Regions from separate parts of the Brevibacillus sp. FSL K6-0770 genome, predicted to be linked through region 1. Evidence: riboswitches for the same ligand, from Rfam matches in the RefSeq annotation. Region 1 holds a riboswitch; the other holds the start of a gene.

Region 1 (9,150 bases):
CGATTTGCGCGTCTTCATCAATATTTCCTCTTCCAGCGCTTCAATCAAGTCCTCGATTTTTTCCGTCACATCAAAATAACGATCGACAATTTGGTCAATCAGGTGATACAAAAACGTGTCCGGGTGATTCACTTCTTTTTCCCGGATAATCGGAAGCATGGAGGCAAATTCGGGAGCTTCCTGCTTCGTTACCGTAATAATCGCATGACTGCCGAAAAAAATATTGATCTCGCGTAAAAAAATATCCTGGTTGTGAAAAGCAATGCCGTTTAGCACGAGAAAATAGTGATCGTCGTAAATTTGCAGCTTGGGCCGCTGTTCTTCTTCGTCGATACAGTCCTCGATTGCCAGAGGGTGGAGATCGTACAGCGGCTGTAAAATATCCAGATCAAACGGAGAAGCGTCAATCCAAAAAAAGCCTTGTCCGGGTGCTTGGGTAGCGTCCTCTATGTCATCGATCTGCGTGATGATCCCGTTTTCGATCAGTCGTATCTTCATGTTCGCATCTCCTGCCAGTAGATTGAGAGGTCGGCGGCAGACGCGGCAAAATCCGTGTGAGAATCAGCTCATAAGCCGTGCGCAGCGCTTCGCGGCTGGGCGGAGCCTGTGCGACCCGCCGTTTTTCTGGCGTACTCACGCTTGCATCGCCTCCTGATTGGACTGTCATTCTCATACGTATGAAAACATGCTCGTCTGCTTGCCTAAACGGTCAACATTCTTGGAATAGTGTACCGCACTTTCCATAAATTCATCTAGCCATTTTGACCAGCCGATGCGCGCAACAAAAAGGCATGGCAGCACAGCTTTTTTTGCATACTACGCCTAAGGTTCAAAAAAGCAAAGGTGGATGGATATGGAAAAAAGAAAACGATTTGGCTGGGCAGTCATTTTGGCCTGTGTATTGATCGCGGGAGGAGGGGGGCCTGCTCTGGCAGAGGAAGTGCGCCAGCCTCAGCAGCAACCAGGCGTTTTTGAGGAAATCCAGATCAAAAGACAGGACGTGACCGGAGACGGAAAGCCGGATGTCGTGACGCTGCTCGGTCAACGCTTTGCTGCGGACAGCCCGTATTTTGAAAAGCTGAAGGTCATGGTCCAAGATCCGGTCGCGAAAAAGACGACCTTTTTCACGACGGCGTACGGCGGTTATCAGCCGGACATGGCCTTTTGCGATTTTATCGGAAACGGCACCAAACAAATTTTGGTGCAAGCGCCTACGGGCGGAAGCGGGGGAACGTCCGACTTTTATTTGTTCAGCAACAAGGACAACAAGCCTGTTGTGCTGCCCGTGCCGCAGCCTTTGACGATTTCTGGCTCGTATCAGGACAACTACAAGGTTCCGATTTTGATCAAAGAGACGAATCAGACCACGGTTCTCGATTTGTCCGATCGCAAAAAAATATACGAAGAAAACGGCGTTTACAAAAACGGCAAGCTGGTGACGCCCACAGACGTGATGCCGAACAGCTTCAGCGTGCTTGCGCCTGTCGACGAAAACCGCGATGGCGTCTGCGAGCTGAAAGGTGTGCAGCGGGTGAGCGGTGTCGCGAATGCTGACACGATTGCCTACGTCGAGTCGCTTTGGAAATGGGACAAGACGAGCTGGAAGCTGCAAAAAGCGGAAGTGAAGAAAGCAGAGATGTAAAAATGAGGGCGCCGACTTCCCGTTCGGAAGCGCGGTTGCCCTCTTTTCTTGCTCATTTGGTTTACACTCTAGATCAAACGGGTATATAATTGAAAGGATATGCCAATTGGAAATAATTCGTTTACTCTACCTAATATGGTAATTCCAGCCATTTTTTAATCGGTCAAAAGGAGTTCGGCGTATGAGTACATGTCCATTTTCCAGCCTGTTTGGATTAAAAGGAAAAGCCAAAAAGGAGTCGTTTTTCCAGGATCACAAGGAACAAGGGAAGGTAAAGCTTCAAGGACAAAACACCCTCTCCAGGCAACTGGCTCTGATTCATCTGACAGAGGAGGACTTGTCGATCGTCAAAGCGCTTCAACCGCTCATCATTCAAAATATTGACAAAATTGTAGATTTCTTTTATTCGAATATCGAAACTGAGCCATTGCTCATGGACATTGTGGACAAGAACAGCACGATTCAAAGACTGAAAGGGACACTGACCCGGCACATCACCGAAATGTTCAATGGCTGTATAGATGCTGCTTACATCGAGCAGCGCAGCAAGATTGCCATCATACATATGCGAATCGGACTGGAACCGAAATGGTACATGAGCGCGTTCCAAAATCTGCTCGTTTCGATTATGGACATCTTGAACAAGCATATTGCCGACAAGAACGAGCTGATGGTGGCCCTTACGGCGGTGACCAAAATTCTCAACATCGAGCAGCAAATTGTGCTGGAAGAGTACGAGAACGAACATGAGCGTGTTCGGCGTGCCGAGCAGGACAAAAAAGATGAGCTGCGGATCATGCTGACCAATTCCGCCCATGAGCTGGCAGCGGTATCGGAAGAAAACAGCGCGTCCGTCGAGCAGTTGACGGAGCAGTCGCGCGAGATGCTGCGCTATGCCGAAAACGGCACCGGATTTTCCAGCAAGGCGCAGGAGCTGTCCCGGGAGGGCAAGGAAAAGCTGGAAAAGCAGCAAGAGCAGATGGGATTGATTCAGCAAAGCGTGAGGCAAATCTCCGGGGAAATGAACACGCTGGAGGACAATGCCGAAAAAATTCGCGGGATCGTCGATGTGGTAACGGCGATAGCCGAGCAGACGAATCTGCTTGCCCTAAACGCTGCGATTGAGGCGGCGAGAGCGGGCGAACAGGGACGAGGCTTTGCGGTCGTGGCCGACGAGGTGCGCAAGCTGGCGGAGCAGACGAAGAAGTCTGTCTTCGGCGTGCGGGAGCTGATTGAGAAAACGAACCAGCAAACAACAGTGCTGTCTTCGGTCGTTCTGGAAATTCAAGGGCTTGTTCAGTCGAGCAGCAAAATGACCGATGAGACGAACGCGTTTTTCGAAGGAATTATCGGCGCTGTAGCAGACAGCAAGGAGCAAAGCACGCACATTCAAAAAGAACTGGAAAACTTCTTCAAAGTCATGGAAGACATGAACCAGGCAGTGGCGCAAGTAGCCAGCTCTGCTGATGAGCTGTCCGAGATTACGGAAAATTTGTAGACGCGAAAAACCAGTACGACCGCTCTTTTGGCGGTGTACTGGTTTTTTTGTAACTTTTCCAATCCTACGTGGGGGATTGGACGGCGCGGTACTGGCGGGAGTTTTGCAGCGGGGGCGTATACACATTGAGCGAGAGGACAGGTCCGTCTGTGTTGTTGCGAATGGCGTGAATCTCGCCGGGAGCGACGTAATAGCAATCTCCTGCGCTGACATGGGTCGTTTGTGCCCGAAAAACTTCGTCTTCGCGGTCAGCCGGGAGGTAGACGACATTGGTGAGCGTGCCGGATATGACCCACTCCCAGCCAAACGAGTCGCCATGGTTGTGCGGGATGGACTCCTGCCTGGCAGGAAGATGGATGAGAACGACCTCTACGTGAGGCGTGAGATACAAAATTTTGCGGCCATATGGAAGCTGTTCCGGTTGGGGAACGAGTGACGCGATATCGTCTGGGCAGAGCGCGAGTGAAGCGACAGCCTGCCTCAATTCGGTAGGACTGGGGCAAACAAGGGAGCCAAAGGCACGTTCCAATCGTTCCAGATTCATGACAAACCTCCAGGGCAAAAAAGATCTTCCCCCTTACCATATGAAAGACAGATGCAGTCTGACGTAGGAGAAGCGCCATTTTTTTGCGAAGGTTTTCCCGTTTTTCATGACAAGATAGGAGCGTCTCGTTATGATGAGAGTACGGCATGAGTTGCCGCACATAGACGGTTAAGGAACGGCCCCCGTCGACAGTGACAGAACAAAAACGAGTCATGATTTTACACACTTACACACGAGGAGGCATGCGCATGTCAACTGCCATAATCAGTGTACGCACCCCGTAGATGGGGGCGTCAGTCTGAACCGCCTGTGATCACCAGGAGGTTTGGTACACATGAACATGAAAAAGTATTTGTACGTCAATGCGCTGTCCTCGCTCGGATCGCGAATGGACTTGATCGCGTGCAGCGCCTTGATTTTTACGTTTGAACATAGCGCGTTTTGGCTGATGGCTTTTTTTGTCGCCAGACAGGTGGGCGGAATGCTGTTCAGCCCGTTTGCTGGCATATTGGCAGACCGGATGGACAGAAGACAGGCGATGATCGCAAGCGACATCGGAGCGGGGCTGGCTTTGCTGGCGATTTTGCTCATTCCGCATCCATACGTTGTCGTCGCGGCGGCTTTTCTCAAAGGGATGCTGTACACGCTGTTTGCGATCAGCTTCCAGGCGTCATTGCCGCAGATGTTTGGACCGGAAAAATTGGCTTGGGTGAACAGTCTCAAGGTGAGGCTGGAATCGTTTGTCGGCATTGTCGGCTTCCTTTTGGGCGGCTTGTTAACCGATCATGCCGGCTATGCACTCGTCATTGGAGCAGACGCTGCGAGCTTTTTGTTTTCGGCAGCAATTTTGACGCGGATGCGCTGGGAGAGCAGAGCTACGCCGGACAAGGCGGAAAAAGCCGAAGAGAAAGAAACGGCAAGCGGCGGGATGCGCGCAGCTTTTGTGTATTTGCAAGGAGCGCCTGTGCTGCTCGCGGTCAGTCTGCTGGCTGCGCCGCTGGCGATCAGTACGGCCGCGCACAACTACGGCTTGCCGTTTTTGGCCGATGGGCTAAGCCGTGGCGATGCTACCCTGCACGGGCTGATGTGGTCCGCGATGAGCGCAGGCGGGCTGGTTGGCGCTTACTTCGCCGTCCGTTTTTCCGTTGATTTTTGGCGTGGCTTGCTTGGCGCATACGGGCTGATGGCGCTGCTGGTCGTGGCGGCGTTTGCTGCCGATTGGACGGCGGCGGTGCTGTTGTTGCTCGGTTGCGCCGGGCTTTTGAGCGGGGCGGCACAGGTGTACGAGGGCACGCTTTTGCAGCAGGCCAAAAATGAAGTGCGCGGCAAGGTGCTCGGGGTGCAGGGCTTTCTCGGCCGCAGCGGCTTTTTTATCGGTTTTCTTGGCGCACCGCTGTTAACGGCGGCGTGCGGCTTGTTCGGATTGGTTGTCTGTGCACAGGTGCTGCTGATTTTTGCGCTCGTCGGACTGGGCGTGTACGTGCAGAAAAGCGGGGGTGTTGCCGACTCTCGTCGCGGATAGTCTTTTTTCCCTTCTCCTACCATAGGATGTACCAATTGGGAGGTGACGGGATTGGCCATATTTCGACCCCGTCGGCGTTGGAGGAACCCGCTTTCTCGAACGAAAGCGTTTTTGATTGCGCTGGTAATTTTTGTGGTTTTGTCGATTCAGTCGCTCGTCTTTTTGCAGCAACGGCTGGAACCGACGCTCTTGATCCTGGCAACCCAAAAAGCAGAGCAATTGGCAAAAGAAGCGATTACGGACGCAGTCACCAAACGAATTTCCCAGCAGGGCGTCGATTTCAACCAGATCGTCAAGATCGAGAAGAACAACGAAGGGCAGATTCAGGCATACCAGTTTAACTTCAGGGAATACGCGAGAATTGTCGGCGAGACTACTTCACGAGTGCAGAACAAGCTTCAGGAATTTGAGACGGAAAAAGTCGATCGCACCATTCCGCTTGGCTTGGCGACAGGAAATACGTTTTTGGCGCAGATGGGACCGAATTTGCCTGTCACTTTTGTACCGATCGGCTCTGTGAAAACAAAGCTGGAGACAGAGTTGAAGGAGGCGGGCATCAACATGGTGCTCGCAACCGTCTACATTTTCGTGGAGGTCGACTTGCAGATCGTCATCCCGTTTGCCACCGAGGAGCAGACGATCACCACGAAAATCCCGATCACGCATTCACTGATTATCGGGGATGTGCCGCAGTATTTGTACAACAATCCGGAGGGCAAGCCGGATGTGCCCCGGGCGCAAATGGAAGGGGCAGACGATGCGCCATAGCGGACTTGGCGAATGGCGGGAAAAACAAAAAAGCGGCAGCAGCGGGCTGTCGCTTTTTTCGTTCCGTGAAAAGGTGTCGGGGAAATCTACGGCTCACCCCAGGTGACGGTCAGCTCAATCACGCCCTCCTGGCTGCTGAGCGGTCCGTCGATCATGCTCCATGATGTGTTTTTTTCCTGGTCCTGTCCCTGGATGATGATGTTTTTATCGTCGATCGTCTGGGCGTCGTTCACGAGCTTTTGCGATTGGAAAAAGTCCTGATTCCCGTTTTCGCATCTAGTCGAACGTTATTAATTTGGTATACTTGACCAAATAATCATTGGCAAAAGGGGGAGAGATCCGACAATGACCAGAGCGTCGATAAAAGGCATCATTTTCGATATGGACAATACGTTGCTGCAATCCAAAATCAACTTTTTGGAAATGAAGCAGGCCATTTTTCGCTTGTGGGCTGAGCACGGGCTGTGCGAGCCGACTTTTGACTGGCGCAGCCACACCGCTTCGCAATTGATCGAAATGGGCAGAAAGTCGGGCCGGATGACGAGTCAGCTTGAGCAAACGATGTGGGAGGCTGTAACCGCGATTGAAAAAGCAGGGATGCACGAGGCTGTCCTGGAAGACCACGTCAAGGAAGTGCTCGCCCACCTAAAGGAACGGTATCATTTGTTCATTTTGACCAACAATGCCTACGCAGCCGCCGAGGAAGCGCTGAATCATACGGGAATCGCCGATTGTTTCCAGGAGATTGTCGCGCGCGAGCAGATGACGACACTCAAACCGCATCCGTCCGGGATTCACTACATCCGCGCCCAATACCCCAACTGGTCTGCCACGGCCTGGACGATGGTCGGAGATTCCTGGATTGACGGAAAAGCGGCGCACGGCGGGGAAGTGGCGTTTATCGCGTATCAGGGAGAGCGGGCGGACATGGAGCGCAACGAAGTTTCGCCGCGAGCGTACATCACGGACTTGCGCGAACTGCTGGACATTTTGTAGCCGCGCTCGCGGAGAGCAGGAAAAGGACACTTCCACCTAAAAAAGTGACAGTTGACGAGAAATGTGTGCTATACTGTGCCTAACTGAATACCAGCCTTCAGGGTAGGGTGAAATTCCCGACCGGCGGTAATGACGAACGCACGTCTGAGCCCGCGACTCGCTATTGCTGTATGGATAGCGACTGACTTGGTGCAAATCCAAGGCCGACGGTAAAGTCCGGATGGGAGAAGGTGTCTTACAATAGCTTCGGCGGCTGTTTTTTCAAAAACAGAACTGTCACGAGGCTTGTTTCCCTACGCCCTGAGTATCGTTTGCTCGTGGGCGTTTTTTATTGGAAAACTGCATAGCGCAAAAATCTTCAGGGCAGGGTGAAATTCCCGACCGGCGGTAATGACGTATGTACGTCTAAAGCCCGCGACTCGCTGATCGTTACGGTCAGCGACTGATCTGGTGCAAATCCAGAGCCGACGGTAAAGTCCGGATGGAAGAAGAGCTGACCATGCTTTTTGGCATCCCTTTTGCAAAAAACGGATGCGATAAGGCTTCTTTCCTTATGCCCTGAGCCGCTAGTGGTTTCGAGGGCTTTTTGCATTGGCTGGAATCCGTGCATGAAAGAGGAGGTTTACATGGAGCAGGACATGCGGTTCATGGCGCTGGCACTGGATTTGGCGCGCTCGGCAAACGGTCAGACGAGCCCCAATCCGCTCGTCGGTGCAGTCCTGGTAAACAACGGAGAAGTAGTAGGCATGGGAGCGCATTTGCGTGCAGGCGAACCTCATGCAGAAGTGCACGCTCTGCGGATGGCAGGGCAAAAAGCGGCTGGCGCTACGCTGTATGTCACATTGGAGCCGTGCAGTCATCACGGCAAAACGCCTCCGTGCGCCGAAGCGGTGATCGCGGCTGGCATCCGGCGTGCCGTGATCGCCACGCTGGACCCGAATCCGCTCGTCGCGGGAAAAGGCGCGGAGAAGCTGCGGGCAGCAGGCGTGGAAGTGGTTGTCGGCGTGCATGAAGCGGAAGCGAAAAAGCTGAATGAAGTCTTTTTCCACTTCATCACGACGCGGCGTCCGTTTGTGACGATCAAAACAGCGAGCACGCTGGATGGCAAGATCGCTACCGAAAGCGGGCACAGTCGCTGGATAACGGGTGCGCGGGCGCGGGGGGAAGTGCACGAGCTGCGCAGACAGCACGACGCGATCCTGGTCGGAGTAGGCACGGTGCTTGCGGACGATCCGCTTTTGACGGCGAGACTGGACGGGCAAGCGCATGGGCGACAGCCTGTGCGTATCATCTGGGACAGTCAGCTGCGCACGCCGCTCGGGGCCAACGTGATTCAAAATGCGGATGCGCCCACCTGGATTTTTACGACGAAAGCTGCGGCGCAAGCGAAGCAGGAGGCTTTTGCGGAAAAAGGTATCCGGCTGTTCGTGGCAGATGAGCAGATTAGGGTGGACGAGGTGCTGGACACGCTGGGCGAATGGGGAATCACTTCGCTTCTCGTCGAAGGCGGGGCCGCGGTCAACGGAGCGTTTTTGCAGGCGCGGGCGATTCAAAAAGTGATCAGCTACGTGTCGCTGAAAATGATTGGCGGTGGCCAGGCGCCGACACCGTTTGGAGGACAAGGCTTTTCCACGATGGATCAGGCGGTCAAGCTGGCGAATCCGACCGTTGAGCAACTGGATGAGCTGGACTTGCGGATCAGCGGCTATCCACAGTGGGAGTGAGGACAAAAAAGCGAATCGGAGACAGACGGCTTTGTTTTGCCGAGGCCGATGGCTGCTTTCCGATGTTATAAACCGTGTAAAAAGAGGAGGAAAGCCGATGTTTACCGGACTGGTAGAAGAGCTGGGCACGGTGGAATCGCTCACGGGCAACGATCAGGCGAGTCAGCTCGTGATCCGGGCGCAGCGGGTGCTCGAAGGTGTGCAACTGGGCGACAGCATCGCAGTCAACGGGATTTGCCTGACGGTTACTTCGTTTACGCAGCGGCATTTTCAGGTCGACGTCATGCCGGAAACGATGAAAAAGACGAGCCTGCGCCATCTGCGAGCGGGCCAGCGAGTCAACCTGGAGCGGGCGATGCGCTTGGGCGACCGTTTTGGCGGGCATATCGTCTCCGGGCACGTGGACGGGACAGGCACGATCGTGTCGCGACAGCCGCACGCCAACGCTGTGCTGTT
Region 2 (9,150 bases), 3.8 Mb from region 1:
GGTTGCTGAAAAGCGTCTACAAAGTCGACGGGCCAGAGGGAGATAAGTGGCTAGACCGCTTGATCGAGGAGCTGGAAATCAACCCGTTTGTCAGCCAGCCAGTGCGCAAGCTGAGCCTGGGTCAACGGATGCGCTGCGAGGTAGCAGCATCATTGATTCACAAGCCGCGCCTGTTGTTCCTCGACGAGCCGACAGTCGGGCTGGACGTCTTGGTGAAGCAAAAAATTCGCGAGTTTTTGCGCAATCTGAACGAAACGGAAAACATGACCATCCTGCTCACGACCCACGACGTTTCCGATATTGAAGCGCTCTGTAAGCGGGTGCTGGTCATGGACAAAGGCAAGCTGATTTTTGACGGCCTGCTCAGTGACCTGAAGGAAAAGTGGGGCAATGGCACAGAGGTGTCTTTCCAGATGAAAAAGCGCACACCCGCCGACGAGCTGCGCAAGACGCTTGGCGAGATGCCGTGCGAAATTTCCCAGGTAAACGAATATACAATCAGTGTGAAAGTGCCGCAGAGCCAGGAAATGCTGCCGTTTGTCCTGTCAACGGTCATGTCGACGTTCGAGGTCAGCGACGTAAAAATCATGGAGACGAGCACAGAAGATATTGTCCGCAACATTTACCAGGTGGATACAGGGGTGCGGGGCCATGCATAAGCTCTACATGGAACTGATCCGCATGCGCTTTTTGACCATGCTCGCTTACCGGGTGAATTACTACAGCGGGATCATTATTTACGCGATCAACATCGGAGCGTACTACTTTTTGTGGGGCGCAATCTACGGCGGCCAGCAGCAGCTTGGCGGCCTGTCGGTCGAGCAAATGACTTCCTACGTCGCGATTGCCTGGATGTCGCGCGCCTTTTACTTCAACAACATCGATACGGAAATTGCCCAGGACGTACGGGAGGGTAAAGTCGCGATCGAGATGATCCGCCCTTACAATTACTTGTCGGTCAAGACAGCGCAAGCATTTGGGGAAGGGATATTCCGCTTCCTGTTTTTCGCAGGGCCAGGAATTTTTCTCATCAGCCTGATTATCCCGTTTCATTTTCCCGCGACAGCGACTGGCTGGGGATTGTATTTGATCAGTCTCATGTTTGCCTTTTTGATCAACACGCAAATCAACCTGCTGACGGGGCTGTTCACCTTTTTCCTGTTCCGCAACGACGGGATGATGCGGGCGAAGCGTGTCGTCGTTGATTTGATGTCGGGCCTGGTGCTGCCGATCAGCTTTTTCCCGGGCTGGGCGCAAACGGTTATGGGCTTTTTGCCATTCCAGGCCGTCAACTACTATCCGAGCCTGATTTTTACAGGGGCGATTACTCCGGGGCGTTCCTGGGAGTTGATCGGCTTCCAGGCGATCTGGATGGTTGTTATTCTGGTTCCGATTCTGATTTTGTGGCGCATGGCCCGAAATCGGCTGGTCGTGCAAGGGGGGTAGCATATGCAAAACGTCAAACACATTTTCGGTATTTTCGCCGACTACCTGGGCCAGTATTTCAAGACGAGACTTGCCTATCGGGCTGACTTTCTCGGGGATTTTGTGTCCAACTTGATTTCCGAGCTGATCAATCTAGTGTTCATCATCGTCGTCTTCACGCATGTGCCGTTGATGAAGGAATGGACGCGGGACGAAATCATTTTCATTTACGGTTTCTTTTTGGTGCCGTATGCCTTATTCTCGATGTTTTTCGGGTTTTGGGACTTCAACGAACGCTATATTATCCGGGGCGAAATGGACCGCATCTTGACCAGGCCGATCCACAATCTGGCACAGGTCTGTTTGGAGTCGATCGCACCGGACCGGATTTTCGGCGTCATCACAGGGCTGATCATCATGGGCTATGCTGCTTTTCAGCTCGATTTGACGTTTTACTGGTACGACCTGTTCATCTTCATCGGGCTTGTGATCAGCGGCGCCCTGATTTACGGCGGGGTGTACACGGCGATTGCCGCTGTCAGCTTTTTCTCCGATTCCCGGACAGGAATTGCCCCGATGATTTACAACATCCAGCAGTACGGGCGTTACCCCGTGGATGTGTACAACAAGGCGATTCGCTTCGTGCTGACTTACGTGTTGCCGTTTGCTTTTGTCGGGATTTACCCGGCGGCTTACTTTTTGCGAAAAGAAGTGTGGTATACGTACGCAGCACTTACTCCGGTAGTCGCGGTCATCTTCTTTGGCATCGGCTTGCTCGTCTGGAACTGGGGCGTCACCAAGTATCGGGGAGCAGGGTCGTAGTGGCAGAAGCTACTTTTGGTGCGATTTGGTAGGCAGGAGCAGGATTATGGATTTTTATTTGGGAACGGTTATGGTAATATTAGAGGTAACGAGCTTGAAAGAAAAAAAGACCGTCCGGCGGCTACCGGAACGGTCTGGTCTGTACAAACGAGGCTTCCCTCAAAGGGGACGGCTCAAAATTTGGTGAAGAATAGACCGCCGAGGAGCAGTCAACTCAAGGGCGGTCTATTTCTTTTTGGTCCAGGTAACTACCTATAGCACGTGGCGACTTTAGGCTGAGAAGCCCCATTTTTTTTAAAATATATCCAACTAAATCAATTGGAAAATAACAATAAAATGTCGATTTAACAGTTTCGTCTATTGTCAAATCGAAAAAGCGCAGTATAATATGCTGTATACAACTACACAATTCCTTCAGGGCAGGGTGAAATTCCCGACCGGCGGTGATGGTGCAATCAGCACGTCAAGCCCGCGAGCCTCCCGAGCTGTTGACAGCGACGGAGTGCAGGATCTGGTGAGATTCCAGAGCCGACAGTACAGTCTGGATGGGAGAAGGATGACGACAGTACGTTTACCACACACGTGCTTGTTTGCCTGTGCTGGCAGGACAGATGCGATGAGGCATGCATGATGAGCCGCCTCGTTGTTTCTTGAACCTGTATTTATTGCACATGCTTTGTCATACGCCTGTAAGCTGCCCTGAGAATTATTCTCAGGGTATTTTTGTGTTTGCAAAAGCGTAGACATTTTGGCACGTGTGGGCAAGACCGCTGTTGCCATTCCTCAGAAGGAGAAAAAACGAGGAGATGGTACACATGAAAGAAACAGCCCTGCACACATCGCGCAGAGCAACCCAGCGGATCGTGACGATTCCGATGCTGGCAGCCGTTGCTTTTATCTTGCAGTATTTGGAGGTTCCCGTTCCGCTGATGCCGAGCTTTTTGAAGCTTGATTTCAGTACGTTGCCAGCGCTGATCGGCGGACTCATGTACGGCCCTGTAGCCGGCATCATCATCGAAGTTTTGAAAAATACATTGCACATGCTCTTTAAAAATACAGACGGATTGTTGATCGGAGAGCTTGCCAACGTCGTGGCGGGCGCCAGCTTTATTTTGCCAGCTGTCCTTCTGCAACGCAGCGGTCAAGGGAAAAAAGGCTTTTTATCGGGCCTCGCGCTTGGAACGTTGCTGATGACGATTGTCATGGCTGTTGCCAATGCGTACGTCCTGCTCCCGGCATACGCCGCTCTTTATCAGATGCCGATGGCAGAGCTGTTGGCCATGTTCAACGCAACCAGCGTCTGGTCCCTGGTCATGGTCGGTATCGTTCCGTTCAACCTGTTCAAAGGGGTCGTGCTCGCGCTGGTCGCGTATCCGGTCTACGCCAAGCTTGGTGCGCGCATTGCCCTCAGAACCACAAATTGACAACGGCTGCGCGACTTGCTAAGATATTCCCTAACAAAAAGCAGTTTAGCGAAAAGGCTATGAAAGGACCCGCAGCTATATCCTGGTTCCAGAGAGTCGGCCCTAGTCTGGAAGGCTGATACGAGGCGTACCTGCACCCCATCCTGAAGCCGCCAGCGACGAGCTGGTCCGGTTGCCCGCCGTTATCGGGTTGTTGAGTGGACTTATGGCTTGTGCCATGGTCAATCAGGGTGGTACCGCGGAAGTGAATCCTCCGTCCCTTTTTTGGGATGGGGGATTTTTTGCATTTTCATGTAAGAAAAAAGGAGCGTAGAAGGATGAAAGAGGACAAAGCGTTCGTAAAAGAAATGACACCGCAGTCGGAAGATTTCTCGCGCTGGTACATCGACGCGATCAAAAAAGCGGATTTGATGGATTACACGCCAGTGCGCGGCTGCATCGTCTTCAAACCGGATGGCTTCGAGCTGTGGGAGCGCATCCAGGAGGCGATGGACAAAAGATTCAAAGAGACGGGACACCGCAACGCCTACTTCCCAATGCTGATTCCCGAGTCCTTTTTCCAAAAAGAAAAAGAGCACATCGAGGGCTTCAACCCAGAGCTGCCTTGGGTGACGGAAGCGGGAGGAGAGCAGCTGGAGGAAAAGCTTGCCCTGCGCCCGACTTCGGAGACGATCATCGGACATATGTACGCGCAGTGGATTCAGAGCTACCGCGACTTGCCGATTCTGATTAACCAGTGGGCAAACGTGTTCCGCTGGGAAAAGCGCACCATGCCATTCTTGCGTACTTCAGAATTTTTGTGGCAGGAAGGCCATACCGCCCATGCGAACGAGGAAGAAGCGCGCCAGGAGACCATGCAGATGCTGGAGATTTATCGCGAGGTTGTGGAGCAGGAGCTGGCGATTCCGGTATGGAAAGGGCAAAAAACGCCAAGCGAGCGCTTTGCAGGAGCAGTCGACACGTACTCCATCGAGGCGATGATGAAGGATGGAAAAGCGGTGCAGGCCGGAACCTCCCACTACTTGGGAGACAAGTTTGCGCGCGGCTTTGAGATCAAGTTCCTGGATCGCGACAATCAGTTCAAATACGTGCATACGACTTCATGGGGCAGCTCTACCCGCTTGATCGGCTCGATGATCATGGTGCACGGCGACGACCGCGGCTTGGCTTTGCCGCCGCGGATGGCACCGACTCAGGTCATCATGATCCCAGTCGGACCGATGAAGCTGCGCGATCAGGTCATGGTTGCATTCGATCCGCTGTTCGACGAGATCAAAGCGGCAGGCGTTCGCGTCCGGGCAGACTTGCGCGAGGAAACTCCGGGCTGGAAGTTCAACGAATGGGAGATGCGCGGTGTGCCGCTTCGTCTGGAGCTTGGGCCGCGCGACGTGGAAAACGGCCAGGCGATTCTCGCCCGCCGCGATACCGGAGAGAAAATAACCGTGCCACTGGAAGGCATTGCGCAGACGATTGCCCAATTGCTCGAAGACATCCAGCAAAACATGTTCCAAAAAGCGCTGGCCTTCCGGGAAGCCCATTCGCATCTCGAAATCGATACGCTCGCGCAGCTGTCCGCGCACATCGAAAAATGTGAGAACGAAAACACGCCAAGCGGCTGGGTGCTCGCAGGCTGGTGCGGAGACGACGCGTGTGAGTCCAAGGTCAAGGAAGAGACGAAGTTCACGTCCCGCAACATTCCGTTTGAACCGCCTGCGCAAAAATCGGTCTGCATTTGCTGCGGCAAAGAGGCGAAGCATACGGTTTGGTTTGGCCGTTCGTACTAAGGTTTCATTTAATAAACAAAACAAACAAGGGAGTGCTCCCCGTACGTAACGGAGCACTCCCTTTTGCATCCACAGAAGTCAGCGTGTGCGGGCAGGTTGTAAAATATTTCCATTAACGTAATTTATCATTCGAGTAAAAAGTATATACATAAAAGTAAATATTTTGTATTTTTATTGATGGTTATAGAAACGACTCCACGAAGTATGTAATGTACATGGACCCATGGGATGGTCAACATTTTACTATGACTTATGACTCTTTCTTGGATAGCTCAAGACAAGAATGGATTGGCTCATTGTATGGTTTTGAGTCAGAATAATTTAAGGAGGGCAGCAGTTATGAAGAGATATGTTTGGACATTGTTCGGTGCAGTTATAGTTGCTGGAATATCATTGGCTACTTGGGCTGGTGCATCCAATCAAGGGAATAAGGAAGCACTAAATGCATACAAGAAAATGGAACAAGCCCGGAATCAAGAGAACAAATTTTTGAACGAATCGAGCAATAATTTTACGCTGTCAGACTTCTCAATTCCAGGAGCTTTATTGTCAGAAGCGGATAAAATCAGCAAATACAAAGGTTCGAACGTTCATGAGTTATTGACTGCGCATGATGAGAAGCTTTCGTTTATTATGGAAGGTGATGAAGTAAAAGGTATCGCTATAGCAACAGATACGGAGCCAATCATGGCAGGTGGTGAAAAAACCGGCCCTGAATTGTTTGACCTTCATGAAAAAATAAAAAACGATCTTGGTGACAATGTCAACATTATGTACTTTAGTTATGCAGGCGGATTTGTTTTTGTTGCTACTGATAACAAAGGGGAGGAAAGCTTGTGGCTCGATCAACGCGCTGCTCAGTTTCTGGAGCTTTCTCCTCACGTTCAACTCGATTCCGAAGAAGTTTTGCAACGAATCCGAAACAATATAAATCAATAAAATGACAAGGGGGCGTCTCTTCGTCGAGCAATCGACTTTTGAGGCAGCCCCTTCGTATTATGCGGTCAAAATCCGTATATGAAAAAATCTCAGCCATGCAAGACTGTCTATTAACGAAGTAATAGCAGGTTAGGCAACCCGAATCAATCAGCGGCCAAGCACCCAGTCAACAAACGCCTGCGCGTCAGAAAAGCGATAGTCCGGCTCAGGATCGAAGCTCCCGGCCTTCTGGGTGACAAGCAGCCAGTCAACGCCGACCGTAGTCAGCCCTGCGGCGCGTCCCGCGATAATGTCTGCGTCGCTGTCGCCCACAAAAATCGCATTCTCGGCTGTAGCTCCCAGCTGTTTCAGCGCTGTGAAAATGCCTTCCGGATGCGGCTTCGGCTCGGTCACCTCATCGCCTGTGATCACGACAGAAAAATACTTTTCCAATCCCCACTCGCGCAGCGATATATCTGCACTTCTGCGCCCTTTTCCCGTCACGACTCCCATCTGAATGCCCGCAGAATGCAACTGTTCAAGCATCTTTGCAAGCTGCGGAGGATTTTGCACCTGAGCGTGCTCAAGCGTGTACACATGGAAAAAATGATCGAGAGCGGCTTCGTGTTCATGGGCGGGCAGCTTGTTTTGCAAAATGCCAGTTTCGGTTGGACCAAACATCGCTACGATTTGCGCATCGGAGTAGTGCTCTTGCAAAAAGCGCTGAAAAGTAGAGCGAAAGGCCGTGAAAATGAGTGGGAGCGTATCGGCGACTGTACCGTCAAAATCAAACAAAATCGTGCGCATGGCTGCCCCTCCTTTGGAATAAAAAAAGAAAAACCATCTCTCTTGATGGTTTTCCTGGTGTTGGTCGATTTCCTTTTTACAGCTTTACAGCGGCTTGTTCTGGTCGTCTTGCTCCTCAAACTGCTCTTCCGAATCGTCTGTCGGCTCAGCAGGCGTCAGCGGAAACAAGACATCGAAAAACTTGAACTTGCGGCGGCCTTGCTCGTTTTTGAAGCCTTTGTACTTTTGCAACAGGTCGCTGATGTCGTCCACCAACTGATTGCGTTCTTCCTGGCTCAAATAAAATTCAGTCAGGTTGAAAGCGAAAGTATTCTGGTATTCCTTGCGAACATCCTGATCGCTTGCAACGAAACGATTGAGTGTCCTCATGAGATCCTTTTCTGTGGTGCGAAACGGAGTGAACATGACGTCACTCAATTGCTGTGCATTTTCTTCAATCATAAGCTGAAGCTTAACCTGAATCACCTTGGCGACTGGCTCGTAGTATTTCTCCACGATGGAACCTTTGACGCGGGTATCTACCTGTTCGAGCAAACCAACACGCACAAGTTCCTTCACGTGGTAGTGAAGACGTGCAGCATTTTCGCCTAGTTCCGTAGCGATTTGTTTGGCCGTACGCGGCTCCAAATCCTCGAAGAGTTCTAGAATCTTAACCCGTTCTGCTATGGCAAGGGATTTAAGCGCTTCTGGATCCGTTACTTCAAAAAACTCTTTCATGCCAATTCTCACCATCCAACTGACTAGGCCATTTTTTTATTTTTCTTAATTAATTCTATCGTTTTCTGCTAGAAAGCGCAACGTATATGCGGATGAAGTACCTGTAAGCTTGTGGTAAAATGAAACCAGTGATTTTTACGGGGGGATGAGCATGATCGAAACCGGACAAGCCGCGCCTTTATTTACTTTGCAGGCAAACAATGAACAGACGATTTCGCTTTCGCAATACCGCGGAAAAAATGTCGTGCTTTATTTTTATCCAAAAGACATGACGCCGGGCTGCACGACCGAAGCGTGCGATTTTCGAGACTATCACCCGATGTTCGCGGAGCTGGACACTGTCGTGCTCGGAATCAGCCCGGATTCCGTGAAGTCGCACGACAAGTTTATTGCGAAGCACGAGCTGCCGTTTGTGCTTTTGGCCGATCCGGAGCATGAAGTTGCGGAGGCGTACGGCGTTTGGGTGCTGAAAAAAATGTACGGCCGCGAGTACATGGGAATTGAGCGGAGCACTTTTGTGATCGACAAGGAAGGCAACATCGCCAAGGTGTGGCCGAAAGTGAAAGTAAAAGGGCACGTACAGGAAGTGCTCCAGTTTATCAAGGAAGAGCTGCAAAGCTAAAATCGGCGTTTAATACATAGTCATAGTACATAAAAGGAGGATTTTCTCATGGGTGTGTCTACCGAGTATGTCGTTCAAGCTTTTTGCCAATTGGCGAATATCCCGAGTCCGTCTGGCAACACAGAAAAAGTAATGGCGTGGGTCGCTGGGGAACTGGAGCAGCTTGGCGTGGAGTACAAACGGACGAACAAGGGAGCGATTGTCGCTACCGTGCCGGGGGCGCGTGATGACAAGGCGCGTTTGCTGACGGCGCACGTCGATACGCTGGGAGCCATGGTCAAAGAAATCAAAAGCAACGGACGCCTCAAGCTGACGTTGATCGGCGGTTTTGAGTTCAATGCCGTGGAAGGCGAGCACTGCACAGTGGAAACAGCGAGTGGCCGCCTGGTGACCGGGACGATTTTGTCTACGAAAGCATCTGTTCACGTCTATGGCCGTGAAGCAGGCAAGGCAGAAAGAACCGACTCCAACATGGAAGTTCGTCTGGACGAGAAAGTGACAAACCGCGAGCAAGTACAGGCGTTGGGCATTTCGGTTGGCGATTTTGTTTCGTTCGATCCGCGCGTGACGGTAACAGACAGCGGCTTTATCAAATCGCGTCACATCGACGACAAGGCAAGCGTTGCCGTTC

Evidence for each region. A riboswitch is a leader RNA that binds a small molecule or an ion and turns the genes downstream of it on or off. The one in region 1 is predicted to bind FMN.
Region 2: linked by a shared signal. The riboswitch ahead of NST23_RS05200 (ECF transporter S component) and the one ahead of ribD (bifunctional diaminohydroxyphosphoribosylaminopyrimidine deaminase/5-amino-6-(5-phosphoribosylamino)uracil reductase RibD) in region 1 are both predicted to bind FMN.

The regions. Positions count from the first base shown of each region.
Region 1 covers NZ_JBBOBQ010000001.1:4,850,511-4,859,660, reverse strand. Annotated here, with positions in the region: gene corA (magnesium/cobalt transporter CorA) at 1-498, opposite strand, end outside; gene NST23_RS23090 (hypothetical protein) at 452-637, opposite strand; gene NST23_RS23085 (hypothetical protein) at 854-1,642, shown strand; gene NST23_RS23080 (globin-coupled sensor protein) at 1,824-3,140, shown strand; gene NST23_RS23075 (cysteine dioxygenase) at 3,205-3,684, opposite strand; gene NST23_RS23070 (MFS transporter) at 4,019-5,206, shown strand; gene yunB (sporulation protein YunB) at 5,249-5,974, shown strand; gene NST23_RS23060 (hypothetical protein) at 6,061-6,207, opposite strand; gene NST23_RS23055 (HAD family hydrolase) at 6,320-6,970, shown strand; FMN riboswitch at 7,060-7,206, shown strand; FMN riboswitch at 7,321-7,467, shown strand; gene ribD (bifunctional diaminohydroxyphosphoribosylaminopyrimidine deaminase/5-amino-6-(5-phosphoribosylamino)uracil reductase RibD) at 7,597-8,694, shown strand; gene NST23_RS23045 (riboflavin synthase) at 8,792-9,150, shown strand, end outside.
Region 2 covers NZ_JBBOBQ010000001.1:1,013,624-1,022,773, forward strand. Annotated here, with positions in the region: gene NST23_RS05185 (ABC transporter ATP-binding protein) at 1-659, shown strand, start outside; gene NST23_RS05190 (ABC transporter permease) at 652-1,446, shown strand; gene NST23_RS05195 (ABC transporter permease) at 1,450-2,247, shown strand; FMN riboswitch at 2,654-2,808, shown strand; gene NST23_RS05200 (ECF transporter S component) at 3,063-3,671, shown strand; gene proS (proline--tRNA ligase) at 3,989-5,455, shown strand; gene NST23_RS05210 (hypothetical protein) at 5,795-6,394, shown strand; gene NST23_RS05215 (HAD family hydrolase) at 6,542-7,180, opposite strand; gene NST23_RS05220 (ArsR/SmtB family transcription factor) at 7,265-7,897, opposite strand; gene bcp (thioredoxin-dependent thiol peroxidase) at 8,049-8,519, shown strand; gene NST23_RS05230 (M42 family metallopeptidase) at 8,568-9,150, shown strand, end outside.